Regions from separate parts of the Mesorhizobium robiniae genome, predicted to be linked through region 2. Evidence: predicted binding sites of a transcription regulator. Region 2 holds the regulator's gene; the other holds the start of a gene.
The links. The regulator LexA, encoded in region 2, represses DNA repair genes until DNA is damaged. The targets are predictions, from matches to a motif close to TGTTCNNNNTGTGTTCNG.

Region 1 (15,428 bases), on a different contig from region 2:
CGAGGACGGTTCCGGTTGGGCTAATTTCGGCTTCAGGCATGGTATTTTCTCTAAGGCGCCGCATGAGGACGGAAGTCCTGCGGTCTACGAAGCGTTTCGTCAACCGCTCATGCAGCGCATCCGACAATCTGTCTTCGATTTCGCGCGTCTTTTCCTGCCAGTGTGCCTGATCGGCCAGCCAGCCGGGCCGGTTGGAAACGAACGTCCAGGTGCGGATCTGGGCAATCCGGTGCGACAGCGTGTCGATATCGCCCTCGGTGGTGTCGGCACGGCGCACCTGCTCGGCCATGTAATTTTCATCGACATGGCCATGCCTGGCAAGGTCCATATAGATCGAGGCGATCAGGTCGGCATGCTGGGCCGGTGCGATTTTCCTGTAGTCTGGGAGAGCGCAGGCCTCCCACAACAGCGCCACGCGCCTGGCGTCGGTGGCAAGTGCCCTTATGTCCTCGTCGCGGGACAAATGTTCGAGCGCCTGCGCATCCACCGCCGGCAGCGCACGCGTCAGGCCTTCGACCGGCGCGTTGGTCTCGGTGGAACGCTTCAGCGCATCGAGGCTGGCGAAATCGAATTGCGCGGTGCGCCATTGCAGCACTTTCACCGGGTCGAACTCGTGACCTTCGATTTTCTTGACCAGATCTTCGTCCAGCGGATCGACCTGGCCGGTGACGCCGAAGGTGCCGTCGCGCAAATGCCGGCCGGCGCGACCGGCGATCTGGCCGAGTTCCGCCGCGGTCAGGTTGCGATACTGGTAGCCGTCGAACTTGCGGTTCTGGGCGAAGGCGACATGATCGAGATCGAGATTGAGGCCCATCCCGATCGCATCGGTGGCGACCAGGTAATCGACGTCACCCGATTGGAACAGCTCCACCTGCGCGTTGCGCGTGCGGGGCGATAGCGCGCCGAGCACGACGGCCGCACCCCCTTGCTGGCGACGGATCAGTTCGGCAATGGCATAGACCTCGTCGGCGGAAAAGGCGACGATCGCCGTGCGTCGCGGCAGGCGGGTCAGCTTCTTCGAGCCGGCATAGGCGAGATGCGACAGCCGTGGCCGCGTCACCACCGACACGCCCTTCAGCAGGCGCTGGAGAATGCCATGCATGGTGGCAGCACCCAGCAGCAGCGTCTCCTGGCGGCCGCGCAGATGCAGGATGCGGTCGGTGAAGATGTGGCCGCGCTCGAGATCGCCGGCCAGCTGGACCTCGTCGATGGCGACGAAGGCGGCGTCGGTCTGGCGCGGCATGGCTTCCACCGTGCAGACCGAATATCTGGCGCCGTCGGGCTGGATCTTCTCCTCGCCGGTGATGAGCGCCACCTTGTGAGCGCCGACCTTCTCGCAGACGCGCGAATAGACCTCGCGGGCGAGCAGCCTGAGCGGCAGGCCGATGATGCCGCTTTCATGCGCCACCATGCGCTCGATGGCGAGATGGGTCTTGCCAGTGTTGGTGGGGCCGAGCACGGCGGTCACGTCGCGACCGGACAGGATCAGCGGCTCTGTATGTTTCGGCTGGATGTTCATCGACCTGGAAATAAGGCTCTCTGCCTCGCATTGTCGGGTGCGCGCCCCGTGTTGGCGCGTGTGACAGCCGACACATAGGGATTTCGGGCGCGAAGCGAAAGCGGAATGTTCCGATGGCAGGTCGAAGCTTCTCGTCCGGCGTCGTCAACCGGTCCTGATTAACACTTGGAACGAGTCTGGAACGAATCAGCTACGAATCGCTGACTCCAACTGATTCAGGGTTTGTTCACGGCTATATCTGGGATTTTTGCCGGCGAATCTCACCACATGCTGAATCGCTGAACTGGCCCGATTCATGCAGGGCAGACGTCGTTCTTAACATTTGCCGGTGAACGATCGATGCAGACTGACGAGAGCCGCCCAACATTATGAAATTATTGACCTTTCCTAACGCGCCTTAACGGTTCGGGGGCTGTTTTCCGCCTTTGTCGTTAATTCTCCGGCCAAAGCCGGAACGAAACGGCGACGAATCAGCGCTGGCGCGCTTTTCCCGTTTTGTTCACCCCAACATGTTGTGTCGTGAACAGGTTTTCCACCGAGAATCCACAGGTGGCTAACAGGGTTTTGCACATGCCGTGGCGTCGCCGTTAACGATTGCGTGCCGGATTGGAGCAGGGCCTTGTATCGAGATCTCGCGACGAGGAGCCGTTGGCGGATGCGGACCGGTCTCCCCGCGCGTGTCTGCCTCAGGTAATATACTGGCCGCCATTGGCGGTGAGGGTCGAGCCGGTGATGAAGCCGGCGTCCTCGGAAGCGAGGAAGACCACGCAGCGCGCGATCTCCTCCGCCTCGCCGAGCCGGCCAATTGGGATTTGGGCGATGATCGATTCACGCACTTTTTCCGCCACCGCCATGACCATTTCGGTGGCAATATAGCCGGGGCAGATGACATTGACGGTGATGCCCGCGCGAGCACCCTCTTGCGCTAAGGCCTTGGTGAAGCCGATGTCGCCGGCCTTGGAGGCTGAGTAATTGACCTGGCCGGTCTGGCCTTTCTGGCCGTTGATCGAGGAAATGATGATGACGCGGCCGAACTTGCGGTCGCGCATGCCGCCCCACAGCGGGTGCGTCATGTTGAAGACGCCGGACAGATTGGTGTCGATGACGTCTTTCCACTGCTCGCGCGTCATCTTGTGAAACATGGCGTCGCGGGTGATGCCGGCGTTGTTGACCAGCACGGAAACCGGGCCGAGATCGGCCTCGATCTGCTTGATGCCGGCGGCGCAGGCATCGTAGTCGGCGACCGACCATTTATAGACCGGGATGCCTGACATCGCATTGAATTTTTGCGCCGCTTCGTCATTGCCGGCATAATTCGCGGCGACTTGGTAACCGGCATTTTTCAGGCCGATCGAAATCGCGGCGCCAATACCGCGCGACCCACCGGTGACGAGCGCTACCCTTGTCATATTTCTCCTCCCTTTACTCCATGAGCGGCGGGCGACGAATGGGATCGCTCTGACGGCGATTGGACCCCGTTCGCCACCGACTATTTCATGGCTTGCTCAGTCTGTCTTCACGGCTTCGCATATGGCTCTCACAGTGCTTCCACGCACATGGCAACGCCCATGCCGCCGCCGATGCACAGCGTGGCGAGGCCTTTCCTGGCGCTTCTGCGGCGCATCTCGTAGACCAGCGTATTGAAGATGCGGGCGCCCGAGGCGCCGACCGGATGGCCGATGGCGATGGCGCCGCCATTGACGTTGACGATGGACGGGTCCCAGCCCATGTCCTTGTTGACGGCGCAGGCCTGTGCGGCAAAGGCTTCATTGGCCTCGACCAGGTCAAGATCGCCGACCGACCAGCCGGCCTTGGCCAGCGCCTTGCGCGAGGCGGGAATAGGCCCAGTGCCCATGATTTGCGGATCGACCCCCGCGGTTGCCCAGGAAACGATGCGCACCAGCGGCGTGATGCCGCGCTTGGCGGCTTCGGCTTCGGTCATCAGCACCACGGCAGCGGCGCCGTCGTTGATGCCGGAGGCATTGGCGGCGGTCACCGTGCCTTCCCTGTCGAAGGCGGGCTTCAGCTTGGTCATCGCCTCGAGCGTGGCGCCGTGGCGGATGTACTCGTCCTGGTCGACAATGGTGTCGCCCTTCCTGCCCTTGACAGTAAAGGCAACGATCTCGTCTTTGAATTTTCCGGCCTTCTGGGCGGCCTCGGCCTTGTTCTGCGAGCCAACGGCGAACTGGTCCTGGTCGTCGCGGGTAATCTGGAACTGGTTGGCGACGTTCTCGGCCGTGTTGCCCATGTGGTAGCCATAGAAGGCGTCGGTCAGGCCGTCCTTGATCATGGTGTCGATCAGCTTGAAGTCGCCCATTTTGACGCCGCCACGCAGGTGCTGGGCATGCGGCGCCATCGACATCGATTCCTGACCGCCGGCGACGATGATTTTTGCATCGCCCTGGGCGATCTGCTGCATACCGAGTGCGATGGCGCGCAGGCCCGAGCCGCAGAGCTGATTGAGGCCCCAGGCGGTCGCTTCCTGCGGTACGCCGGCCGCCATCGCCGCCTGCCGCGCCGGGTTCTGGCCTTGAGCCGCGGTCAGGATTTGGCCGAGGATCACCTCATCGACCTCCTTACCGTCGACGCCGGCACGGGCGAGCGCTTCCTTGACGGCGACGGCGCCCAGTTCATGGGCCGGTGTGTTGGCAAAGGCGCCGTTGAAGGAACCGACGGGCGTGCGCGCCGCGCTGGCGACGACAATGGCATTGGAAGCGGACATGTTCTTCTCCAGACTTCGGGGTCGAATTGAGGTGCGGTTAACGACTTTTCTTGCCCTTTCCATGACCCAAGTCAAACCGGAAATGGGCATGCCGGTTATGCGCCGCAAGCAGGTTGCGCATCGCCATGGAAACAGCCCGCCCGTTGCTGCGCAGCATATTTAGCCCGCCATGCAGCATTAATCGATCCCGCACTGCACAAACCACTTGGAATTGTGACGCTTTTGCGCATATCCTTGAAAAGCGCAATCGTTATCGGCTGCTTACTCAAGTGTGCCGGTGTCCCGGGAGGATATTGATGGCCGCGAAAGACGAACCGATTATCATTAAGAAGTATGCCAATCGCCGCCTCTATAACACCGGCACCAGCACTTATGTGACGCTCGAGGATCTTGCCGAAATGGTCAAGAAAGGCGAGGAATTCACCGTCCAGGACGCCAAGACCGGCGACGACATCACCCATCCCGTGCTGACCCAGATCATCTTCGAACTGGAGAACAAGGATGGCCAAAACATGTTGCCCATTCCGTTCCTGCGCCAGTTGATCGCCTTTTACGGCGACCAGATGCAGATGATCGTGCCGAGCTTCCTCGAGCAGTCGATGATCGCCTTCTCAAAGGAACAAGAGCGCTTCCGCGAGCAGATGAAGGGTGCCTTGGGCAAGTCACCGCTCGACATGATGAAGATCGCCACGCCCATCAAGGCGCTGGAAGAACAGACGCGCCGCAACATGGAGATGTTCCAGAACGCCATGCGCCTGTTCACGCCCTTCCCACCCGCAGGCTCGAATGGCTCTTCTGCAGCGCCGGCAGAGCCAGCCAGGAAAGAAGCATCGGAAAAACCCGACGACCTTCAGGAGTTGAAGGAACAGATCGCCGCCATGCAGCGCAAGCTCGACACCATGTCGTGATCACCGGCCGGACAAGGTCCGGCCGAAACCATCCTCAGCGGCCCGTGTCAGACACTGATCTCGATCATCTGGTGCTTGCCGCGCGTGCCTTTGTCTATGGTTGGCGCGCATGGCGATTGATGGCCATTTTCCGGAGTGGCATCCGTCCGAGCCGTCATCCCTCGCTGTGCAGAGCGCTCTGCATCTTTTCATGAGCCAGATGACCATTCCAGCCAAAACCAAATCTTAGGAGCATCCAAAGAGGCTGCCCGGAGCGCTGACAAAACTGGTTTCACGCAGCCTGTCAGAGGCCCAACTTCGAGTGAGAACGGCATCTTCATGACAAAAATTTCATGTCGTCGCCGATCCGTGCCGCTGTTCTTGCGCCACACGAGACATATATGCTGCACTGCAATATGTTCCCGTTAGCACCCTACCGAAGGATTTCGCCTTGCCCAGCAGAAAAACCGCCATCGTCACGGGTTCCACCTCGGGCATCGGTCTGGCTATCGCCCATGCACTCGCGGCAGAAGGCTGCAACGTCGTCGTCAATTCCTTCTCCGACACGGCCGACGACCGGGCCATCACCGAAGCGATTGCCAAACATCACAAGGTCAGGGCTGCCTATATCAAGGCGGACATGTCGAAGCCGGCCGAATGCCGGGCGCTGGTTGCGAAGGCAGCCGAGACATTCGGTTCGGTCGACATTCTGGTCAACAATGCCGGCATCCAGCATGTCGCGCCGGTGGAAGAATTTCCGACCGAGAAGTGGGATGCGATCATCGCCATTAATTTGTCGTCGGCGTTTCACACCATCGCCGCCGCCATCCCGCTGATGAGAGAAGCCGGCGGCGGCAGGATCGTCAACATCGCCTCGGCCCACGGGCTGGTCGCCTCGCCGTTCAAGTCGGCCTATGTCTCGGCCAAGCACGGCATTATGGGGCTGACCAAGACGGTCGCGTTGGAACTGGCGCGCGACAAGATCACCTGCAACGCCATCTGCCCCGGCTATGTGCTGACGCCGCTGGTCGAGGCGCAGATCCCCGACCAGATGAAGGCCAACAAAATGGATCGCGACACGGTGGTCCGCGAGGTCATGCTCGAAAAGCAGCCGACCAAGGAATTCGTCACGGTCGAGCAGGTCGCGGCAGCCGCCGTATTCCTGTGTTCCGATGCGGCGGCGCAGATCAACGGCACGCATATCTCAGTCGACGGCGGCTGGACCGCCCAGTGAATTGCGAAACAAGTCTGGACACACAAAGGGCAACGCCATGACGACAAACGGCAAGGCGGAGGAGCCCAAGAAGATCAACGTCGCACTGCAGGGTGGCGGCTCGCACGGCGCTTTTTCGTGGGGCGTGCTCGACCGACTGCTGGAGGACGGGCGGCTCGAGATCGCGGCGGTGTCGGGCACCAGCGCCGGCGCCATGAACGCGGTGGCGCTGGCCGACGGTTTCGTGCGCGGCGGCGTCGAGGGCGCGCGGCGCAAGCTCGACGATTTCTGGCGAGCGGTGGCGCTGAAGGGCCGCTTCAGCCCGGTGCAGCGCATGCCGTGGGACGTGGCCTGGGGCAACTGGTCGATCGAGAATACGCCCGGCTACCTCTTTTTCGATACCATGTCGCGGGTGTTTTCGCCCTATGTCGCCAACCCGCTCGGCCTCAACCCGCTGCGCGACGTGATCGAGCAGGAGATCGATTTCGGCAATGTGCGCGCCTGCAAGTCGATGGAGTTGTTCATCTCCGCGACCAATGTCGAGACCGGACAGTTGCGCGTCTTTTCCGATGGCGAGATCGACCTCGACACGGTCATGGCGTCGGCCTGCCTGCCGCAGCTGTTCCGCGCCGTCGAGATCAAGGGCGTGCCCTACTGGGATGGCGGCTATGGTGGCAATCCGGCGCTGTTTCCATTCTTCAAGACGGCTGCCACCGAGGACGTGCTGTTGGTGCAGATCAATCCGGTGGTGCGCGAGGGGACGCCGAAGAGCGCCAACGAAATCCAGAACCGCATCGACGAGATCACCTTCAACGCCGGGCTGCTGCGCGAATTCCGCTCGATCGCCTTCGTTAAGGAGCTGATCGCCGCCGGCCGGCTGCCGCATGGCGAATACCGCGACATCCGCATGCACCGGATCGATGCCGATGAGGCGTTCAAGGACCTGTCGGCATCGTCCAAGGTCAATGCCGAATGGGCGTTCCTGACCTATCTGCGCGACCTCGGCCGCACCGCCGCCAGCGACTGGCTGGAGGAGAATTACGACGCCGTCGGCAAGCGGCCGACGCTCGATCTCTCCGGCGAGCTCGACGACGGCTTCAAGCCGGTACGCCGTCCGGCGCCGGGCCGGCGGGTGAAGGCGTTCCTCGCGGCGCGCAAGAAGCCCGAGGCGGCGCGCCGCCAAGTCTGAGGCGTTTGGGGACGTCAGCCTTTTTTCAGGGCTAGATCGATCACCCTGATCAGGGCGGCGGCGGCTTGTCGTTGCTCGTCCGGATCGCTGATGCGCGTCTTCATGCCTTCCAGCCCGTCAAGCAGCATGTCGGCCAGCAGTCTTGCCGACAGGCCTCTGGCGGTGAGGTCGGCGCCGTTTCTCCTGGCCTCGTTCTCGACTGCCGTGGCGACATGCTCGACAAGACCGCCGCGCCAGCATCCGACCAGATCGGCCACACTCGACTTCATGTCGAGGAGTTCGGCGCCATGCGGCGAGGTGACGACGGTGCGCATCATCGAGATCAGCGCTCCGTCGATGGCCCGCGTCATGCGGTCGGCGAAGGCGCCGTCGCCGGCAAGCGCCGTTTTCGCCTGCTCGATCGAACGGCCGAGTAGCATCATGGCTATGGCGCGGAAAATGTCGGTCTTGTTCTTGAATTGGAGGTAGAGCGCCGGCCGCGACATGTCGGCGGCACGTGCAATGTCGTCCATGGTGGTGCGGGCGAAGCCATAGGCCAAAAACACCTTCATCGCGCCGTCGAGGATACGGGCGCGTTTGGGGTCTATGTCGGCGATGTCTTCGATCTCGATCATTGGCAAACACTATCTGCCGCAACTCTATTGACAAAATAACGAAATTTGTCAAGATGTATAAGGACGAATGACCAATCGGCCATTCGCCTTGGGCTGTGGACGACAACGAAGGGTATCCCCATGCGCCTCACTGTCGACGGGCAGGCACTCGACATCAATGCCGATCCGGAAATGCCGTTGCTGTGGGCGCTGCGCGACCTCTTGGGCAAGACCGGGCCGAAATTCGGCTGCGGCATCGCCGCTTGCGGCGCCTGCACGGTGCATATCGACGGCCAGCCCGTCCGCTCCTGCTCGCTGCCGGTCGGCGAAGTCACCGGCGCGGTCACCACGATCGAAGGCATCGGCGCCGAAGGCAAGCTGCATCCAGTGCAGCAGGCATGGCTGGAAGAGCAGGTCGCCCAGTGCGGCTACTGCCAGGCCGGCCAGATCATGAGTGCGGTGGCGCTGCTCGACGAGATCGCCGACCCGACCGATGCCGACATCGACAATGCCATGGGCGGCAATCTCTGCCGCTGCGGTACCTATCCGAAGATTCGCGCGGCGATCAAACGAGCGGTCGTGCTCAAGACGGCGGGGATCTGACCATGGCCAGTATCGGAAAGATCGCCCGCCGCACGTTTCTCATCGGCGCGGCCGCCGTCGCGGGCGGCGTCGCCGTCGGCTATTATTACTACCGCAAACCCTATCCGAATCCGCTGGAAGGTGATCTCGCGGCCGGTGAAGCGACCTTCAATCCCTATGTGAAGATCGGCGCCGACAACACCATCACCGTCGTCGCGCCGAGAGCCGAGATGGGCCAAGGCATCTCGACGACGCTTGCCGCCATGGTTGCCGAAGAGCTCGATGTCAGTCTCGATCAGGTCAAGGTCGAGCATGGCCCGGCCGCTTACGCCTACTACAACACGGCGATCCTGGAAGAGGGCGGTCCGTTCGCCTTCTTCGACGAAAGCATGACCGCCGAAGCAGTGCGCGCCGGCATGGGCGTCGTCGGAAAATTCCTCGCCCTCCAGGGCACTGGCGGCTCGGCCTCGACGCGCGACGGTTTCGACAAGATGCGGCAAGCAGGCGCCGCCGCTCGGCAGATGCTGATTGCTGCGGCCGCGCAAAAGTTCGGTGTAGCCGCGACCGATTTGGAAACAGCCAATGGCACGGTCCTGCACAAGGCGTCAGGCAAGTCGGTGACCTATGGCGCCGTCGCCGCGACCGCTGCGACGATGCCGCCGCCTGCGGATGTCAGGCTCAAGGACAAAGCCGACTGGAAACTGCTCGGCAAAGCGCAAAAACGCGTCGACATGCTGGCCAAGGTCACCGGGGCGCCGATCTTCGGCATCGACGTGACGCTGCCGGACATGCTGTACGGCACGGTCAAGATGAGCCCGCGGTTCTGGGCCAAGCCGGTCAAGGCGGACTTCTCCAAGGCCGAGAAAATGCCTGGCGTGATCAAGATCGTGCCGATCGAAACGAATTACGGCCACGGCTTCGGCATCATCGCCGAAAACACCTGGGCGGCGTTCAAGGCGGCGGAGGCGATCGACGCCGAATGGGCGGATCCCGAATATCCGTTGGACAGCGCCGCCATTTCCGAAGCCTTGAAGCAGGCGCTTAGAACCAAAGGGTCGGCGATGCGCGACGATGGCGATGTCAATACTGCCTTCGCCGACGCGCCGCGCGAAAGAATAGTCGAGGCCGACTACGCGGTGCCCTATCTGGCCCATGCGACGATGGAGCCGATGAACGCCACGGCGCAATTGAAGGACGGCGTCCTCGACATCTGGTGCGGCAACCAGGCGCCGACCCTGGTGCGCCAGCTTTGCGCCAATGCTGTCGGCATCGAACAGGACAAGGTCGGCGTGCATACCACATTCATGGGCGGCGGCTTTGGCCGACGTGTCGAGGTGGATTTTGCGCTCTGTGCCGCGCTGATGGCGAAAGAAACGGCAGGCCGGCCGATCAAGGTGATCTGGACACGCGAGGAGGACATGCGCCACGACGCGTACCGGCCGGCTTCTGTCGGTAAATTCCAGGCGCGGCTTGGCGGCGACGGCATGCCGATCGCCGTCGACATGACAATCGCCTCGCCATCGCTGATAGCCAGCACCTTGCGCCGGCTGTTTCCCTCGATATCGCCGCTCGGTCCCGACAAGTCCATCGTCGACGGAGCCTTTAACCAGCCCTATACGATCCCGAACTACCGGGTGACCGGCGTCGCTGCGCCCGTCTCCATCCCCGTCGGCTCCTGGCGATCGGTCGGCAGTTCAATCAACGGGTTCTTCCATGAAGGATTTCTGGACGAGATCGCCGTCGCCGGGAAAACCGACCCGGTCGAACTGCGCAAGAAGCTGATGGCTGCCTACCCGGCAGCGGTGAAGGTGGTCGAAAAGGTCGCCGAGATGGCGAAATGGGGCGAGGCGCTGCCCGCCGGCAAGGCCAAGGGCATGGCTTTTTCGCTGTCCTTCGGCAGCTGGGTCGGCGAGATCGTCCAGGTCGCGGACACGCCTGCCGGCATCCGCATCGAGAAGGTGTGGATCGCCGCCGATGTCGGCACCGCACTCGATCCCGGCATTATCGAGGCACAGCTCATTTCTGCCGCCATCTATGGCCTGTCGGCGGCGATGGGTCAGGAAATCACCTTCGCGGACGGCATGGTCGAACAGTCGAATTTTCACGACTACGACGCCATGCGCATCTCCCAGTGTCCTGCGTTCGAAGTCGCTATCCTGGAAAATTTTCACAAGATGGGTGGTGTCGGCGAGGTCGGCACGCCGCCGGCGGCACCGGCACTCGCCAATGCCGTCTTCGCGCTGACCGGCAAGCGCATCCGTACTCTGCCCTTGTCGAAGGAGGTGACCTTTGCATGAAACTGTTTTCCACCATGCTGACAGCTGCTGCCACGCTGCTTCGACGCCGCCTTTCCCAACGGCATTAGCAAGCCAGGCACGGCACCGATGACAGTCAAGCGCAGCCCATGACTTGCCCGTGTGGGACGCGGTTTACACGGTGTTTCGCATTCCCGTTGGGCCCAATGCGATGTTGCAGACGAACGACCATGCCGATCCAATGCGCCTTATATTAGCGAGCGCGTCCTTCCGGCGAAGTAATGTTGCCGCAATTTTTCTGACTATATTGCGGTGCAACTTTGATGTAGAAGCGCAGCTCGCCGATCACGGCAAATTGAACACGGCCTTGCGCGCACCCATATCGGCGCCGCGCCCGAGTTAGAAGACGCGGTAGTTGAAGACACGGTCTGGCCGAACCCCGCGCACTGGAAAAACGACGATGCCGAAATACAGGTTTCACAAGCTTGCAGCCATTGTTGTGCTTGTCGGGTTCGCTGCCTGGATGGTGACGGGCGAGTTCTCGTCCGTCGGTAGCGCGGCTGCCGACAACGAACCCAAGGCGGGGGAGCAGCCAAAGGCGGCTGAGGCGGGTAAGCCCAAGCCCACCGAGGCAGAACAGCCCAAGGCCGCCTTGCGCACCGTCGCGGTCATAACCCCGCCGCGGCGCACCTATGCGCGCGCCATTCGGATTTCCGGGCTGACCGAAGCCGACAAGCGCGCGGTCCTGGCGACGCGCGTTGCCGGCGTCATCGACAAGTTGCCCGTCAGCCAAGGCCAGCACGTCAAGACGGGCGACCTGGTGCTGATGCTTGCCGCCGAGGAAAAAATCTCGGCGGTCGACAATGCCAAGCAGCTTGTCGTGCAGCGTCAGGCCGAGCTCGCTGCAGCCCTTCGGCTGATGAAAACCGGCAATCTGCCCAAGCTGCAGCTCGATACTGCCCGCTCGAATTTGACCTCGGCGCAAGCCCTGTTGGAAACGGCGCAAGCCGAGCTCGACCGTAACGAGGTGAAGGCACCGTTCGACGGCGTCATCGACCGGGTGCCGGTGGAACTCGGCAGCTCGGTGATGCAGGGCGGCGAGGTGGCGACCATCCTGAAGCTCGATCCGGTAATTGCCCGCGGCGAAGTCAGCGAACGTGATCTCGGCTTTCTGAAGATCGGCGACAAGGCGAATGTACGTTTGGTCAGCGGCCAGAATGTCGAGGGCACGGTGCGCTATATCAGCCGCGACGCTTCCTCGGCCACTCGCACCTTTCGCGTCGAGATCGCAATCCCTAATCCCGAGGGCACCATCCCAGCCGGGATGACGGCCGAGATCGCGCTGAGCGCGCAACCGACCGACGCCGTCATGCTGCCGCGATCGGTGGTCACGCTCGGCGACAAGGGCGATCTCGGCATTCGCGCCGTCGACAAGGACGACAAGGTCGTGTTCTTCCCGATCGACCTGGTCGACGACACGCCAACCGGCCTGGTGCTCGGCGGCATTCCGGCCGATGCGCGTGTCATCGTCGCCGGTCAGGAACTGGTGACCGAAGGCGAAGTGATCAAGCCGGTCGAGGCCGACCAGGCGACCATCCAAAAGCTGTTGGGCGAAGCGACGGCCGGGACGCAGTAATCATGGATATCGTCAAACTTGCGATCAACAATGCCCGGCTGACCATTTCAGTCCTGATCTTCCTCATCCTTGCGGGTGCGGTCGCCTACCAGTCGACGCCGAAGGAAGCGGAACCGGACGTTCCGATTCCGATGATGTATGTCAGCCTGATCTATCAGGGCATCTCGCCCGAGGATTCGGAGCGCCTTCTGCTGCGGCCGATGGAAGCCAAGCTGAAAAGCCTCAAGGGCCTCAAGGAAATGCGCTCGGCCGCCTTCCAGGGCGGCGGCTATGTGCTGGTCGAGTTCCAGCCGCAGACGGACCTGGCGACGGCGCTGCAGGACACTCGCAGCAAGGTCCAGGACGGCAAGGCCGACCTGCCGCAGGCAGCCGAGGAGCCTGTGGTCACCGAAGTCAACATCTCCGAATTCCCCGTCCTGGTGGTGACGCTGTCGGGCGAGGTGCCCGAGCGCGTGCTGACGGCGGCGGCGCGTGAATTGCGCGATCGCATCGAGGAAGTGCCGGGCGTGCTGGAAGGCTCGCTGCAGGGCGCGCGCGACGATCTCGTCGAAGTCGTCATCGATCCGATGAAACTGTCTTCCTACGGGCTGCAGCTCGAGCAACTGATCGGCGCCGTCGGCAATTCCAACAGTCTTGTCGCCGCCGGCAACATCGAAGGGTCCGAAGGCAAATACGCGGTCAAGGTTCCCTCGCTTATCGAGACGCCGGAGGACGTCGCAAACCTGCCGGTCGTGGCCACCCCCAACGCGGTGGTGCAGGCCAAGGACATCGCCACCGTCCGCTCCACCTTCAAGGATGCCGAGACGGTCACCCGCCTCGACGGCAAGCCGGCGATCGCAATCGAGGTGAAGAAGCGCATCGGCTCCAACCTTATCGACACGATTGCCAAGGTCACGGAAGTCTCCGACGCCTTCATAAAGACCATGCCGGAAGGCATGCATGTCACCTACACCCAGGACAAATCGGTCTTCGTCAACCAGTTGCTCGGCGATCTGCAGAACCACGTGATGATCGCCGTGATCCTGGTGTTCATCGTCATTCTCTATGCCCTGTCGGGCCGTGCGTCGGTGCTGATTGGCCTCGCCATTCCATCGTCCTTCCTGATCGGCATCCTGCTGCTGGCCATGATGGGCTACACGATCAACATGATCGTGCTGTTCAGCCTGATCCTGGCGGTCGGCATGCTCGTCGACGACGCCATCATCGTCACCGAATTCGCCGAGCGGCGCATGAGCGAAGGCATGCCGAAGGCAGCGGCTTTCGAACTTGCGGCCAAGCGCATGGCTGGGCCGGTCATTGCGGCGACGATGACGCGCATCGCCGCCTTTTCGCCACTGCTGTTCTGGCCGGGCATCATCGGCGACTTCATGAAATATATGCCGATCACGCTGATCGTCACGCTTTCGGCCTCGATGCTCTATGCGCTGGTGTTTGCGCCGACGCTGGGCGCCCTGTTCGCCAAGGCGCCGCCCCATGACGAGGACGACAACCGTGACGGCTGGTACATGGCCGTGGTCAAGCAGGCGGTGCGCTTTCCGGTCACCGTGCTTGTGCTCACCGTCGCGCTTTTGTTCGGTGTCGGCTTTGCCTATTCGAAATACGGCGCCGGCGTCGAGTTCTTCCCCAATGTCGAGCCTGACTACGGCCTGCTCTATGTGCACGCCCGCGGCAACCTTTCGCTCGCCGAAATGGATGCCGCCACGAAGATCGCCGAGGATCGGCTTCTCGGCTGGCCAGGCGTGAAATCGGTCTACACCCGTATCGGCAAGACGCAAGGCGGCGGCCAGGACATACCTGAAGACGTGGTCGGGGTGATCCAATACGAATTCGTCGACTGGCGCGAGCGCAAATCGGCGAATGCGATCCTGGACGAACTGCGCGGCGTCATGGCCGGCATTCCCGGCGTCGACGTTGAGGTTCGCGTGCCCGAGGCCGGCCCGCCCACCGGCAAGCCGATCCAGATCAGGCTTTCGGCCATCGACCCGAAAGGTCTCGACGACAAGGCGCGCGCGGTCGCCGCCCGCATTGCCAAGGTGCCCGGCGTCATCGACATTTCCGACGGCCTGCCGCCGCCCGGCGTCGACTGGGCGCTTGAGGTCGATCGCGCCAAGGCGGCACAATACGGCATTAGCCCGACCTCGGTCGGAACGGTGGTGCAATTGGTGACGAACGGGCTGAAGCTCAGTGAATACCGGCCAGCCGGTGCTGACGATGCCGTCGACATCAGGCTGCGTCTGCCCGAGGACCGGCGTACGCTGTCGACACTCGACGACCTCAGGGTGCAGACTTCGCAAGGGTCGGTGCCGATCTCGAATTTCGTCGTGCGCAAGCCCGAGCCGACTGTCGGTATCCTCAACCGCATCGACGGCGCGCGCACGGTGGTAATCCAGGCCAATGTCGCCGCCGGCGAGCAAGTCGCTGCTGTCCAGCAGCAGGTCACCCAGGCTGTCGCCGACATGGATCTCGGCAGCGGCATACGCTGGAAGCTCGCCGGCTCGAACGAGGACAGCGCGGAGGCCAGCGCCTTCCTCAGCAAAGCCTTCGGCGCCGCGATCTTCTTGATCTTCATCGTGCTTCTGGCGCAGTTCAACAAGTTCACCAGCGTCTGGCTGGTGCTGTCCTGCGTTGTCATGGCAACGGTCGGCGTGTTCCTGGGACTCCTGATAACGGGAGAAACATTCGGCATCGTCATGTCGGGCATCGGCGTCATCGCGCTGGCCGGCGTCGTGGTGAACAACAACATCGTGCTGATCGACACCTATGACCGGCTGCGTGAAGAGGGCTGGGACAAGGTCGAAGCGGTGCTGCAGACCTGCCGCGAACGTGCCCGCC
Region 2 (15,428 bases):
GCGGCAACGACCGCACACGCGACTATGTCATCCGCCGCGAATTCGACGTGAGTGAGGGCGACGCCTTCAACCAGGTTCTCATCCAGCGCGCGAAGAAGCGTCTGGAAGCGCTCGATTATTTTGAGAAAGTCGAAGTTTCCACCGTGCCCGGCTCTGAGGCGGACCAGGTGGTGCTGGTGGTCGACGTGGTCGAGAAGTCGACCGGCGAGTTCTCGGTTGGCGCCGGCTATTCGACTGGCGGCGACACGTCAGGCCCATCCGTCGAAGGATCGATCACGGAGCGCAACTTCCTCGGACGCGGCCAGTTCATCAGGATATCGGCGGGCGGCGGCAGAAATTCGCGCGACTACAACTTCTCCTTCACCGAGCCCTATTTCCTCGGGCGGCGCATTGCCGCCGGCTTCGATGTCTTCCACCGGACCAGGCAATACGACGAATACGAGAGCGAGACGACAGGTGCGACAGTGCGCTTCGGCCTGCCGATCACCGACAACATCTCGACGCAGCTTGCGTATAATATCGCGCAGGAGAAGTATAAGCTCGACGATGGTTGCGACGATGACGACGATGGCATCGACGAGCCCACGGACAATGATGGCCTCCCCGCCCCCGACTGCGCCGACGACGTATCTCGGGCAATCCTTCAGGGTATCGACGAGAGCCCGTGGCTCAAGTCGTCGGTCAGTCTCGGCCTAGTCTACAACACCATCGACGACATGAAAAACCCGCATGAAGGTATCTATGCAAACGTCAGCACCGAATTTGCGGGTCTGGGCGGCGACGCCAAATTCATCAAGGTGACAGCGCGCGGCAGCGTCTACCAGACCCTGTCGGAGCAGCTTGATCTGGTTGGTCTGATTTCGGGCGGCGCCGGCCACGTCCAAGGCTACGGGTCTGGCGACCTGCGCATCTTCGATCATTTCCAGAGCAGCGATCGCATGATCCGCGGCTTTGCCTATGGCGGCATCGGTCCCGTCGACAGCGACGACGCGGGCGACCATCTCGGCGGCACCACCTATTTCCATGCCTCGGCGGAGGCCCAGTTCCCAATGCCGGTCATTCCGGAGAGCTTCGGTCTGCGTGGCGCAGTCTTCGCCGATGCGGCAACGCTCTACGGCAGCAAGGTTCAGAGAGAGTTTGTCGACCAATCGACAACCGACATGCAGTGGCGCGCCTCTGTCGGCGTCGGTCTAATGTGGGCATCACCGTTCGGCCCGATCCGCATCGACTATGCGGTCCCGGTCCTCAAGGAAGAAACCGACGACGTGCAGGAATTTAACTTCGGCATATCGACCCGCTTCTGATCGGCGGGCAACGATGCTTCCGGGCCGTTGGGGTCCGGAAGAGAGTGAACCGATACTACAGCGCCGTGCGTCCTCCGGAGGCGCAAGCACATTGTGGCACTTTGATTTGCACATGATCCTTTCCGAAAATCGATTCCGATTTTCGGGCTCATGCGCTAGCTGGATATAGCTTCTGGAATGACCGATCCGGTGTTCTTCGCGCCCTCACGCCGGTACACGGCTGGCGAAGTCGCGAATCTGACTGGCTCGGTGCTTGTCGATTCGAGTCTCTCCGATATATTGATCGAAGCCTTGGCGCCGGCAAGCGAAGGCGGCGAACACGCCCTTGTTTTCGTCGATGGCAGGCGCAACTTCGCGCTGATGCAATCGCTGCGGGCAGCGGCAGTTCTCTGTCCCGCCGAATTTGCCAGCAAAGCGCCGGCGGGCATCGCGGTTCTGGTCCATCCGCGCCCGCAACAGGCTTTCGCGATGGTCGGACGCCTACTCTTCCCAGCGGCTGCGACACCGGCGCCGATGACCGGCGAAACCGGCATCTCGCCGCATGCCCATATCGACCCATCGGCGCATATTGAGGCCGGCGCGATCATCGAGGCCGGCGCGATCATCGGCCCCCGCGCTTCTATCGGCAGCGGGACCGTCATCGCCCCTCATGCCGTTATCGGCCCCTCTTGCCAGTTCGGCCGCGACGGCTATGTCGGTCCAGGCGCCAGCATCCAGTACGCGCTGATCGGCAACCGCGTCATCATCCACGGCGGTGCCCGCATCGGTCAGGACGGCTTTGGCTTCGTGGCCGGCGCGAAAGGTCCGGAGCGCGTCCCGCAGATCGGCCGGGTCGTTATCCAGGACGATGTCGAGATCGGCTCGAACACCACGGTCGATCGTGGCGCCATGTCCGACACGATCATCGGTCAGGGGACCAAGATCGATAATCTGGTGCAGATCGCTCATAACGTCCGCATCGGCCGCAATTGCATAATCGCTGGCCTTTCAGGTATTTCCGGTTCCGTGACGGTGGGCGACAACGTCACCATGGGTGGCGGTGTTGGCCTTGCCGATCACCTGACCATAGGGACGGGGGCCAAACTTGCTGCAAGAAGCGGGTTTATGAGCAACGTTCCTGCGGGCGAGATTTGGGGAGGATATCCGGCACAGCCGATGGCGGAAGCCATGCGGGAGATCGCAGCTTTGCGAAGACTGGCCAGGGCGCGCAAATCCGGCGAGGGGGGGAATAGCTAGATGATGGCGGCGACGACGCTCGAAGCGGTCGACATATTGGGGTTGATGAAGCTCCTGCCGCATCGCTATCCGTTCCTGATGATCGACCGCATCATCGATATCGATGGCGACGAGTCCGCTATCGGCATCAAGAACGTGACCATAAACGAGCCGCATTTTCAGGGTCATTTCCCGGATCAGCCGGTCATGCCCGGCGTGCTGATCGTCGAGGCGATGGCGCAGACGGCCGGCGCCATCTGCATCCGCAGCCTTGGCACCGAAAAACCATCGCTGGTCTATTTCCTGACCATCGATAACGCCAAATTCCGCAAGCCGGTCGTTCCCGGCGACCAGTTGAAGATTCATGTGAAGAAAATTAAGAAACGCGGCAACCTTCTCAAATTCGCCTGCGAGGCTCTGGTCGACGGCATCAAGGCCGCGGAAGCCGAGATCTCAGCGATGATGGTTACGAGCGACTGACGATCGAATGCTTATGAAAATCCAGACAGTTATCCATCCATCTTCGGTCATCGAGGCAGGCGCTAAAATCGGCGAAGGCGTCCGCATCGGGCCGTTCTGTCACATCAGCGCCGACGCCGTGATCGGCGACCGCGTCGAACTGGTCAGCCATGTCTCGGTGATTGGCGCGACCACGATCGGCGCCTCGACCAAGGTCTATCCGATGGCGACATTGGGCGCGCCGCCACAAAACACCAAGCACAAGGGCGGCCGTACCACGCTCGTCATCGGTGAGAACTGCACGATCCGCGAAGGCGTGACCATGCACCTCGGCACCGATTCCAGCCGCGGCGAGACTGTTATCGGCGACAACGGCAACTTCCTCGCCTATGCCCACATCGCGCATGATTGCGTCGTCGGCAAGAACGCCACCTTCGCCAATCAGGCGACGTTGGGCGGCCATTGTGAGATCGGCGACAACGTCTATATCGGGGGCCTTACCGCTGTTCATCAGTTTGTCCGCGTCGGCGACAATGCCTTTCTCGGCGGTTGCTCGGCAATTGTCGGCGATGTCATTCCCTACGCCATCGCCGTCGGCAACCGCGCCAGCCTTCGCGGCCTCAACATCATCGGCCTGAAGCGCGCCGGCCTGCCGCGCGCCGAGATCCTTACGTTGCGCAAGGCCTACAGGACGATTTTCGATCGCTCCCGAACCGTCGGCGAGAATATCGAGTTCGCCAAGGCGGAATTCGCTTCATCGCCGACGGCCATGAAGATCATCGATTTCATCGCCAGTCGCGGCAAGCGGCACTACGCCGTCCCGTCGCTCAAGGGCGGCGATGGTGACGATGGCGATGACGAAGGCTGAGATCGCCGGGACGAAGCTTCAACTCCCGCCGGGCTCCAGGATCGGTATCGTTGCCGGTAGCGGCAGCTTGCCCGTGGAAGTCGCCGAAGGCCTGGTCGCGCATGATCATCCGCCTTTCATTCTGTTGATGGAAGGCGAGGCCGACCGGCAGGAGCTCCGCCGGTACGAGCACGACAGCCTGGCACTTGAGCAGATCGGCTCATTGGTGGCGACGCTGAAGCGTCACGGCGTCACTCATCTGGTTCTTGCCGGCGAGATCAAGCGCAGGCCGCGGCTGATCGACATGCGCCCGAGTCTCGGATTGCTGGCGATCGTGCCTTCGGTGGTCCTGGCGCTGGCGCGCGGCGATGATGGGCTTCTGAAAGTCCTGACACGAGGCCTGGAAAAGCGGGGCATCAAAGTGGTCGGCGCGCATGAGGTGGTTCCCGAACTGGCGGCGAGCCAGGGAACACTGACCGCGGCAGGACCAAATCGATCCGACTGGCGCGACATCGAGGCAGGGCGCACCGCCGCCAAGGCCATTGGTGCGCTTGATATCGGCCAGGCGGCAATAGCGGTCGGTGGGCGGGTGATCGCGCTGGAAGGCATCGAGGGCACTGCCGGGCTGATTGAGCGGGCAAGAGAGTTGCGCGGTCATGGCAGGCTGGCCGGCGGCACGCGTGGTGTCCTGGTCAAATGCGCCAAGCCCGGCCAGGAGTTGCGCGCCGACCTGCCGTCGATCGGCCCGCAGACGGTCGATGCGGCGCATGCAGCCGGCCTTGCCGGCATTGCCATCGAAGCTGGTCGTTCGCTCATTCTGGAGGCCCCCGTCACCATCGCGCGCGCCAATGCGCTCGGCCTCTTCATCGTCGGCCTGCCCGTTGAGGAGCCGGCCAATGGCCAGTGACAAGCCGCTGAAGATCGCCATCGTCGCCGGCGAGGAATCCGGCGACCTGCTTGGCGCCGACCTCATCCAGGCGCTCAAGCGCACGACCGGCCGCGAGGTCAGGCTCGTCGGCATTGGCGGACGCCATCTGCAGGCGCTTGGCCTCATCCCCCTGTTCGAGGGCAGCGAGATCGCGCTGACAGGGCTGAGCGCGGTCCTGCGCGACCTGCCGCGCCTGATGCGGCGGATCAGCCAAACGGCCGGCGCGGTCGCCGGTGAAAAGCCCGACTGCCTCATCACCATCGACAGTCCGGATTTTTCACTCCGCGTAGCCAAGAAGGTGCGTGCCGCCGATCCGGCAATCCCCATCGTCCACTATGTCTGCCCGAGCGTCTGGGCATGGCGGCCGGGCAGGGCGGTGGCGATGAGACCGTATGTCGACCATATCCTTTGCATCCTGCCTTTCGAGGTGAAGGAACTCGCCCGCCTCGGAGGCCCGCCCGGCACCTATGTCGGCCATCGCCTCACGCATGATCCGGGCGTGCTCGGTGCTGCCAAGGCGCAAAGCCTGCCGCGCGACCTGTCCGAGGATCGCGTGAAGACATTGCTGGTGCTGCCCGGCTCGCGTCGCGGCGAGGTGCGAAGGCTGGTCGGCCCGTTCGGCAAGACGGTCTCGATCCTGCGCGCGCGCGGGCATCGCCTGCGCCTGCTGTTGCCGACGGTTCCGCATGTCGCCGACCTGGTCAGGACTTCGGTGGCAAGTTGGGACGAGAAGCCGGAGATCATCCTTGATCCCGAACGCAAATGGCAGGCTTTCGGTAAGGCCGATGCGGCGCTGATCGCATCGGGAACGGTGTCGCTGGAACTGGCGCTGTCGGGTGTGCCGATGATCTCCTGCTACCGGCTCGATCCGGTCATGCGGATAGCCCAACGCTTGATCACCGTATGGAGCGCCGCCTTGCCCAATCTCATCGCCGACCGTCCGGTGGTGACCGAGCACTACAATGAATATGTGCGGCCGCACTATCTGGCGCGGCAGTTGGAAGCGCTGTTTTCCGACACCGCCTACCGCACTTGGCAGAAGGACGGTTTTGCCGAAGTGGGCAGACGCATGGCCACCGGCAGGCCGTCCGGCGATATCGCGGCGGGGGTGGTGATGGGGTACATAAAAGGGTGAATAGTGAATAGTGAATAGTGAATAGTGAATAGAAGCTAGCTATAGCCGCCAAACGGCGCTTGCTTACTTCCATTCACCATTCACCATTCACCATTCACCTCTTCGCAATCGGCACGTAATCCCGTTCCGACGCACCTGTATAGAGCTGGCGCGGGCGGCCGATCTTCTGGTGCGGATCCTCGATCATCTCCTTCCACTGCGCGATCCAGCCGACTGTGCGGGCAACCGCGAACAGCACGGTGAACATGGTGGTGGGGAAGCCCAGCGCCTTCAGCGTGATGCCGGAATAGAAATCGACGTTCGGATAAAGCTTCTTCTCGATGAAATAGGCATCGGTCAGCGCGATCTTTTCCAGCTCCATGGCGATGTCGAGCAGCGGATCGTCCTTGATGCCGAGTTCGCCCAGCACCTCATGTGCGGTCTTCTGCATGATCTTGGCGCGCGGATCGTAGTTCTTGTAGACGCGATGGCCAAAGCCCATCAATCGGAACGGGTCGTTCTTATCCTTGGCGCGCGCGATGAATTCCGGGATGTGGTCGACATGACCGATTTCGCCCAGCATGTTCAGAGCGGCCTCATTGGCGCCGCCATGCGCCGGTCCCCACAGGCAGGCGATGCCGGCAGCGATGCAGGCAAACGGATTGGCGCCCGACGAGCCGGCGAGGCGGACGGTCGAGGTGGAGGCGTTCTGCTCGTGATCGGCGTGCAGGATGAAGATGCGCTCCATCGCACGCGCCAGCACCGGGTTGATCTTGTATTCCTCACACGGCACGGCGAAGCACATATGCAGGAAATTGGCCGCGAAATTCAGCTCGTTCTTCGGGTAAATGAAGGGCTGGCCGATGTGATATTTGTAGGCCATCGCCGCGATCGTCGGCATTTTCGCGATCAGCCGCATCGATGCGACCATGCGCTGATACGGGTCCGAGATGTCGGTGGAATCGTGATAGAAGGCCGACAGCGCGCCGACCACGCCGCACATCACCGCCATCGGATGCGCGTCGCGGCGAAAGCCGGTGAAAAAGCGTGACATCTGCTCGTGCACCATGGTGTGGCGCGTCACCCGGTAGTCGAAATCGTCCTTCTGCGCCTTGGTCGGCAATTCGCCGTAGAGCAGGAGGTAGCAGACTTCGAGGAAGTCGCCATGCTCGGCCAGCTGGTCGATGGGGTAACCGCGGTGCAAAAGAATGCCGGCATCGCCATCGATGAAGGTGATTTCCGACTCGCAGCTTGCCGTCGACGTGAAACCGGGATCGTAGGTGAAGGCCCCGGTGGTGCTGTAAAGCGAGCCGATGTCGATGACATCAGGTCCGACCGAACCGCTTCGCACCTTGAGCTCGTGAGTTTTGCCGCCGAATTCAAGTTTTGCAGTCGATGCTTGGGTTTTGCCGCCAAATTCCATCTTTGTCGCAGCTTCGGACATTGCAAACTCCTTTTGGTTTTCTCACTGCCGGCAAGGCAATATATCTGCAACGCAACACGTCGAAAGGATCGGAGTTCGCGCGTTTGCGCCCGCTATTGGATTTGCGTGCCAAATTGGGCCAAGACCTAATGTTGCACTGCGAAACCCGCCTTTCAATGCCAATCTTCTTGGGCCAGTTTTGCTAATCGATTTGATCGGATATGCGCGCCAGGCTTTCCTCGCGGCCAAGCACGGCAAGCACATCGAACACGCCGGGCGAGGTGCTTTTGCCGGTCAGCGCGGCACGCAAAGGTTGGGCCACGGCGCCGAGCTTACGACCGCCTGCCAGAGCATATTCGCGGATCGCAGCCTCCGCCGCGGCGGCCGTCCAATCGCCTGAAACTGCCTTCAGGGTCGCGTGGGCACCCCGCAGGATCTCGCGCGCCTCACCGCCGAGCAATGCAGCCGCCTTCTCATCGATAGGCAGCGGCCGCTCGGCGAACAGGAAGCCGGCGCCGTCGACAAGCTCGACCAGCGTCTTGGCGCGCTCCTTCAAGCCTGGCAGGGCGGCAAGCAATTGCGCCTTGCGCGTGTCGTCGAGGCGCGCTGCGATCGCCGGGCCGCCTTCGAGATAGGGCAAGGTGGCGATGAAGATATCGAGCAATTCGGCGTCGCTCATGCGGCGCATATGCACGCCGTTCAGGGCCTCCAGCTTGGCGAAGTCGAAACGGGCGGCGCCCTTGTTGACGTCGCCGATATCGAACCAGGCAATCATGTCCTTGATCGACATCACCTCGTCGTCGCCATGGCTCCAGCCGAGCCGCGCCAGGTAGTTGAGCAGCGCTTCAGGCAGATAGCCCATGGCGCGATAGGCCTCGACACCGAGCGCACCATGTCGCTTCGACAGTTTGGCGCCGTCGGCGCCGTGGATCAGCGGGATATGCGACATCGACGGCACGCCCCAGCCCATGGCTCGATAGATCACCATCTGGCGGGCGGCGTTGGTCAGATGATCGTCGCCGCGTATGATGTGGGTGATGCCCATGTCATGGTCGTCGACGACGACGGCATGCATATAGGTCGGATTGCCGTCCGAGCGCAGGATGATGAAATCGTCGAGATCCTTGTTGGGGAAGCGGACTGCGCCCTGCACGAGATCATCCACCACCGTCTCGCCCTCGGTCGGCGCCTTGATGCGAATGGCGCCCTTGACGCCCACAGGCGCCTCCGACGGGTCGCGATCGCGCCAGCGGCCGTCATAGCGGGGAGGGAGCCCCTTGGCCCGGGCCGCCTCGCGCATTGCCTCCAACTCGGCTGGCGTCGCATAGCAATAGTAGGCCTTGCCCATGCGTACCAGCTCCTCGGCCACCTCGCGGTGGCGCGGCGCGCGCTCGAACTGCGATACCGGCTCGCCGTCCCAGGTGAGGCCGAGCCACGAGAGCCCGTCGAGGATGGCAGCGGTTGCCGCAGCCGTCGAACGCTCACGATCGGTGTCCTCGATGCGCAGCAGCATGGTGCCGCCGGTGTGTTTCGAATACAGCCAGTTGAACAGCGCCGTGCGCGCCCCGCCAATATGCAGGAAGCCGGTGGGCGAGGGGGCAAAACGGGTTACGACCTTGTCGGACATGGAACTCTCAGGCAGGCGCAGGAAACGGATGTGGTTGCGCGGACTTTCGCGCGTCGCGCGTTCATGTAGCATAGGAGGTCAAGGGCGCAAGGGGCAGACCCGATGGCTGGACCAGGCCGCGGCGTGAACGAGAGCGAGGGCGTGGTCGCAAGCGTCAGCGAACGATCGCTGTTTGCCGACGTTCCTCACGCCGAGCCGCTACCCGTTTCGTTGCCTGGGTCGCACTCGGGCATCCAGCTTCTTTCGCCAGGCCGCTCCGCGCCAATACCCGGTCCAACACCCAGGCCTGTCGTTGGTTTCCGCCGACAGTTCCGTCGCCTCGCACCATCCGCTGTCCGCAACAGCGTTGTTTCGGCGGCCGGCATGGAACTCGACCGCGGCGTCGCCTTCCTGCTGGTGCCGGTTTTCCTGGCATCCGGCGTGATCGTCTATTTTTCGCTTGCCGTGGAACCGGGCTTTCCCCAACCCATCGCCGTCGTGGTCCTCACGGCATTGTGTGCAGCGGTCACGCGGTCATGGCGCAAAACGCATTTGTGTTTCATGGCAGCGTTGCTGTGCGCACTCGGTGTGCTCGCCGCCAAGGTTGAAACCTGGCGCGCGGGAACGCAGATGCTCGGTTCGGTAATCCAGACCCAGCTCACCGGCCGCGTCGTCAGGCTCGACCAGATGGCGAACGGCCGGATCAGGCTGACCATCGACGTGATATCGACCGCCCGGCCGACCCTGCGTTATGCACCGGAACGTGTCAGGGTTTCGGCACGCAAAACTCCCGCCGAGATGACCGCAGGCTCGGTGGTGGCCGGCTATGTGAGGCTTCTGCCTCCGACTGGCCCGGTTAGGCCGGACAGCTATGACTTCTCCTTTGACAGCTATTTCGCCGGCATTGGCGCCAGCGGCTTTTTCCTCGGCAATCCGAAGATCGTCGCTTCCGAGGATGCACCGTTAGCCGCGCGCCTTTCCGCCTCGATCGAAAAGGCGCGCGAAACCATCGCCGACCACATCAGGGACAGCATCGGTGGGGCCGAGGGGGAGATTGCCGCTGCGCTGATCGTCGGCGTGCGTGCCGGCATCCCCGAAGAAATCAACGAATCGATGCGGCGCACCGGCATCTACCACATCATCTCCATTTCCGGCCTGCACATGGCGCTTGTTGCCGGCACCATCATGGGATTGCTGCGCGGCGCCTTTGCGCTGTTTCCCGATTTTTCGTCGCGTAGGCCGGTCAAAAAATATGCGGCCGGCGCCGCACTCGTTTCCATAGCTGCCTATCTGATATTTTCCGGTGTCGTGGTCGCGGCCGAGCGCAGCTTCATCATGTTGGCGGTGATGCTTGTCGCCGTGTTGTTCGATCGGGCCGCACTCACCATGCGCAATCTGACGATTTCAGCGATCGCCGTCATCGTCGTGTCGCCGCACGAGGTGGTCGGCCCCAGCTTCCAGATGTCCTTCGCCGCGACCGCGGCTCTCGTAGGCGCCTATGCCGGCTGGTCGGACTATCGTGCCGACAAGGCCAAGGCGCCGCCGCAGCGACGGTCACCGGTCGCTTTCGTCACGCGCAAACTCCTCGCTGGGACAGGTACCATCGCAATGACTTCCATCATTGCCGGCAGCGCCACCGCGCTTTTCGCCATCTGGCACTTCCAGCGCGTCTCGCCGCTCAGCCTGTTCGCCAATCTGGCCGTCATGCCGATCGTTACGGTCGTCATGTTCCTGGCCGTCGTCAGCGCCTTGGCAATGCCTTTCGGCCTCGACGGGCCTTTCCTCTACATGATGGGCAAGGGGCTGACGGCCATGATCGCAATATCGGGATGGATCTCCGAGCGTTCGCCGGTCGATGCAGTCGGGCTGATTTCGTTGCAGTCGGTTCTGCTGGTGACGGTCGCCCTGGTCATTGCCACAATGGCGACGACATGGTTGCGGCTTGCGGCACTTCCCTTTGCGCTCGCCGGCCTGCTGACGATTTCCGAGACACGCACCCCCGACGTGCTGATCTCGGAGGACGCGCATCTGGTGGCGCTGCCGATCGGCGGGGGAGAACTTGCCGTCAACCGAGTGCGCTCGAACGAATTCACCACCGACAATTGGAAACATGCGCTGATTTCAGCGACTATTGTCGAGCCGGAGACATTCGAAAAAGGAGACGTGCGGTTCGACATCGCCGACCCGGCCGACCTGCCGCCGGGAGCGCCTTTTTACTGCACTGACGGCCTTTGCATCGCCCGGCATCCGTCCGGCGCGATCATCGCGCTCGCCGACGACCGCAAAACCGCGCGGCCGGCCTGTGGCTTTGCGGATTTGCTCGTTATTGACGACGCCACAGCCTATTATAATCCCTGCCGCAACCCGCTGGTTCTCGTCGTCACCAAACGCCAGCTCGCTCGCATGGGCAGTGCTGCCGTCTTCTTCGATCCGCAATCTGCGACGACGCGCGCAGAAATCCGTTTTGCCGTCGAACAGCCATACAGGCCCTGGCATGAGCAGCGGAGATTTTCGCGCGAGGCGAGGGGTCTGCCGCCTTACCGCAAGCCTGAGAAAGCCAAGAAAGCTGCCGTTCAGTAACGCCGGATCAATCCAACCAGCTTGCCTTGCACCTTGACCCGGTCCGGCCCGAATATGCGCGTCTCATAGGCCGGATTGGCGGCTTCCAGGGCGATCGAGGCGCCTTTACGGCGGAACCGCTTCAGCGTCGCTTCCTCCTCGTCGACCAGGGCGACAATGATCTCGCCAGGCTGGGCGGTGTCGGCGTTGCGGATGATGACCGTATCGCCGTCGAAAATGCCGGCCTCAATCATCGAATCACCTTTGACTTCCAGCGCGTAGTGCGCGCCGCCGGTGATCATGTCCGGTGGCACCGAGATCGAATGCGTCTGGTGCTGGATGGCATCGATCGGCACACCGGCAGCGATCCGGCCCATCACCGGGATGGAGACGGTGGCGACAACGTCGTCGTCGTTGCCGGCTGCGGGCATGCGTGAAGGCGCCGGCTTGATCTGCCGCCCGAGGCTGCCCTGTCCATGGCTGCTCTGCCCAAGGCTGCCCTGAATGACGCTCGGCGAGAATTTGCGCGCCGCATTGAGGCCGGGCGCGATCGAATCGGGCAGGCGCAGCACCTCCAGCGCGCGAGCGCGGTTGGGCAGCCGACGAATGAAGCCGCGCTCCTCCAGTGCCGTGATCAGCCGATGGATTCCCGACTTGGAGGCCAGGTCGAGCGCTTCCTTCATCTCGTCGAACGATGGCGGAATACCGCTTTCCTTCAGCCGCTCGTGGATGAACATCAACAGCTCATGTTGTTTGCGTGTCAGCATCGCGACCCCCAACAGAATCAGAAAAACAAACCCAGAACAAACACTATCTGTTCCAGTTGTGTTCCGCAACTGTTTAAAGTTTAATGAATGCGTTGACGGTTTGTTCAGCGTAACATCAGCACGCTGCAGGCGGCGCCTGTCGCGGCTGGGGGTGCAAATGGCTCACGCACGATCAGCCCGTTCGCATCGGCCAGCGTTCTGAGCATCGAGGAATCCTGGATGCCGAACGGCGTCGCCGTTAGCGTGCCGGTGTCTTCCTTCACCACCGCGCGTACATAGTCCTGCCTGAGATCGTTGGCCGGTATGGCGGCGCCGAGCCGCGCCTGACGCATGTCCTGCCGGTAGGCGCGGCCGCCGAGCCGCGCAAGCAACGGCTTCAGGAAAAGCTGTGTGCAGACCAGGCTCGCCACTGGATTGCCAGGCAGGCCGATGCAGCGGACGTCGCCCAGCCGGCCGAACATCAGCGGTTTGCCCGGTCGCATGGCGATCTTCCAGAAATCGAGCGTCATGCCTTCGCCAGTCAGCACGTCATGCACAAGGTCGTGGTCGCCGACTGAGGCGCCGCCCAGCGTGACGATGACGTCGGCTCCTGCATCGACCGCTTTTTTCACCAACGCGGCGATCGCCTCCTTGCGGTCGGAGGCGATGCCGAGATCGAGCGCGTCGGCGCCGACCAAGCGGGCTGCAGCGGCGACGCCATAGGCATTGGACGAGATGATCTGGTCGGGGCCAGGCTCGCTGCCCGGCGGCAGCAATTCGTCGCCGGTAGCGATGATAGCGACCAACGGCCGTTTCACCACGCTGACCTGCGGATGGTTGGCCGACGCCGCCAGCGACAACGCCGCCGGATCAAGCAGGCGACCTTTCTCCAGCAGGACGTCGCCCTTCGAGAAATCGAGCCCGAGGCGTCGAATGTTGCGGCCTTCAACCGTCGGCGCGGTCACTTCGATGCTGCCGCCGCCGAGATCGCGGACATTCTCTTGGATGACAATGGTATCAGCGCCTGCGGGAAGCGGCGCGCCGGTGAAGATGCGCACGGCTTGCGCCGGACCGACCGTTCCGGCAAAGCCGCGTCCGGCCGGCGCCATGCCGATCACCGAAAGTCTTGCCGGCACGGAGGCGACATCCTCGGCCCGCGCGGCATAGCCGTCCATGGCGGACGCGTTGAAGGGCGGCTGGGTGCGGAGCGCCATGAGCGGCTCCGCCAGAACGCGGTCGGCGGCGTCCATCAGGGCGACGCTTTCAGCTTGCAAGGGCGCCGCATCTTCAAGCAGGCGCTCTAGCGCCTCGGCGACCGGAAGCAGCGCCATTATCGGCCTGTCCCCTGGGCGCCCGCTTTGTAGTCGCCGGACTTGCCGCCGGTCTTTTCCACCAGCCTGACGCCCGAGATCACAATGGCGCGGTCGACCGCCTTGGCCATATCGTAGATCGTCAGGCAAGCGACCGAGACGGCGGTCAGCGCCTCCATCTCGACGCCGGTCTTGCCGGTGACGCGGGCCAATGCCGTGACCTTCAGGCCGGGCAGCGCCGCGTCCGGTTCGATGTCGACGGATATCTTAGTCAACAGCAGCGGATGGCAGAGCGGTATCAGCTCATGCGTCCTCTTGGCCGCCATGATGCCGGCGATGCGCGCCGTACCGAGTACGTCGCCCTTCTTGGCGTCGCCATCGAGGATCATTTTGAGCGTCTCCGGCAGCATCGAGACAAAACCCTCGGCGATCGCCGTGCGCGTCGTCTCCGCCTTGTCGCCGACATCGACCATGTTGGCTTCGCCTGTCGCGCCAAGATGGGTGAGGGCGGTCGTCATCGTCAGATGGCCTTAGAGCGATGTGCGTCCGTTTGGACGCACATGGTACGCTCTAACACTTTGAATCTAAGCATCGTGCTCTCCGAAAATCGATTCTGATTTTCGGGCCGATGCATGAGCCGGCGCCTTGCCCATCAAAAGCAGGTGCGTTGCGGCAGCCACGTCCTGTTGCCGCATCAGACTCTCGCCGACGAGGAAGGTGCCGATGTCGCTCCGTTCCAGCCTGCGGCAGTCTTCGTGCGAGAAAATACCGCTCTCGCTGACCAGCAGGCGGTCGGCCGGCACCATCGCAGCGAGCCGCTCCGAGGTGTCGAGACTGGTTTCGAACGTCCGGAGGTTGCGGTTATTGATGCCGATCAGCCGTGACGACAGTTTCAGCGCGCGTTCCGTCTCGGCCTCGTCATGCACCTCGACCAGCGCGTCCATGCCAAGCTCGAAAGCCGTCGTTTCGAGCTCCCTGGCCATGGCGTCATCGACGCTCGCCATGATGATCAGGATGGCATCCGCACCCCACGCACGGGCTTCGAAAACCTGATAAGGCTCGAACAGAAAATCCTTGCGCAAAGCGGGCAATGTCACGGCGCTGCGCGCATCGGTGAGGAATTCAGGCGCGCCCTGGAAGGACGGCGCGTCGGTCAGCACCGAAAGGCAGGCGGCGCCGCCTTTCGCATAGGCCCTGGCCAGCGCCGGCGGATCGAAATCGGCGCGGATCAGACCCTTGGACGGGCTCGCCTTCTTGATCTCGGCGATCAGCGCGAAACTGCTGGATTTGCGCTTGGCTTCAAGGGCCGCGAGAAAGCCGCGTGGCGCATCGGCGTCCTTCGCCTGCGCCTTGATCTCGGCAAGCGGCACGCGCGCCTTTGCCGCCCCGATCTCGTCGCGCTTGTAGGCTTCGATCTTGCGCAGAATGTCAGACACGGCTCTATCCGTTCGAAATCTCGACCAGCCGGTCGAGCACTTGCAGCGCGCGGCCGCTGTCGATGGCTTGCGCCGCCGTCGCCATGCCGTCGGCAAGCGTTGTTACCTTGCCCGCCACCACCAGTCCGGCGCCGGCGTTCATCAGCACCGTATCGCGAAAGGCGCCGGCAGCGCCGCCCAGCATGTCGCGCAGCGCCTGGGCGTTGTAGGCGGCATCGCCGCCGCGCAACTCGTCCTTGGTGTGACGCTTCAGTCCCACCGCTTCCGGGGTCAGCGTGAAGCTGCGGATCTCGCCGCCGACCAGTTCGGCCACTTGGGTTTCACCGGTGGTGGTAATCTCGTCATAGCCGTCGCCATGGGCGACCCAGGCGTGGTCGGCGCCCAGCGCCTTCAACGTCTCGGCCACCGGCATGATCCACTCCGGCAAGAACACGCCGACCATCTGTCTGGCGACACCGGCCGGATTGGAGAGCGGACCAAG

Region 1: the regulator LexA is predicted to act here: its motif matches at 1,686-1,703, upstream of ABID19_RS20570 (helicase-related protein).

The regions. Positions count from the first base shown of each region.
Region 1 is NZ_JBEPMC010000007.1:209,916-225,343, forward strand. Features, by position in the region: gene ABID19_RS20570 (helicase-related protein) at 1-1,519, opposite strand, end outside; gene phbB (acetoacetyl-CoA reductase) at 2,206-2,928, opposite strand; gene ABID19_RS20580 (acetyl-CoA C-acetyltransferase) at 3,057-4,241, opposite strand; gene phaR (polyhydroxyalkanoate synthesis repressor PhaR) at 4,538-5,149, shown strand; gene ABID19_RS20590 (3-hydroxybutyrate dehydrogenase) at 5,580-6,362, shown strand; gene ABID19_RS20595 (patatin-like phospholipase family protein) at 6,400-7,530, shown strand; gene ABID19_RS20600 (TetR/AcrR family transcriptional regulator) at 7,545-8,144, opposite strand; gene ABID19_RS20605 ((2Fe-2S)-binding protein) at 8,265-8,726, shown strand; gene ABID19_RS20610 (xanthine dehydrogenase family protein molybdopterin-binding subunit) at 8,729-11,002, shown strand; gene ABID19_RS20615 (efflux RND transporter periplasmic adaptor subunit) at 11,421-12,596, shown strand; gene ABID19_RS20620 (efflux RND transporter permease subunit) at 12,599-15,428, shown strand, end outside.
Region 2 is NZ_JBEPMC010000006.1:10,475-25,902, forward strand. Features, by position in the region: gene bamA (outer membrane protein assembly factor BamA) at 1-1,304, shown strand, start outside; gene lpxD (UDP-3-O-(3-hydroxymyristoyl)glucosamine N-acyltransferase) at 1,482-2,540, shown strand; gene fabZ (3-hydroxyacyl-ACP dehydratase FabZ) at 2,541-2,999, shown strand; gene lpxA (acyl-ACP--UDP-N-acetylglucosamine O-acyltransferase) at 3,013-3,846, shown strand; gene ABID19_RS17300 (LpxI family protein) at 3,833-4,732, shown strand; gene lpxB (lipid-A-disaccharide synthase) at 4,722-5,888, shown strand; gene gltA (citrate synthase) at 5,983-7,311, opposite strand; gene gltX (glutamate--tRNA ligase) at 7,493-8,917, opposite strand; gene ABID19_RS17320 (ComEC/Rec2 family competence protein) at 9,020-11,476, shown strand; gene lexA (transcriptional repressor LexA) at 11,470-12,222, opposite strand; gene ABID19_RS17330 (molybdopterin molybdotransferase MoeA) at 12,327-13,532, opposite strand; gene moaC (cyclic pyranopterin monophosphate synthase MoaC) at 13,532-14,029, opposite strand; gene trpC (indole-3-glycerol phosphate synthase TrpC) at 14,096-14,947, opposite strand; gene trpD (anthranilate phosphoribosyltransferase) at 14,952-15,428, opposite strand, start outside.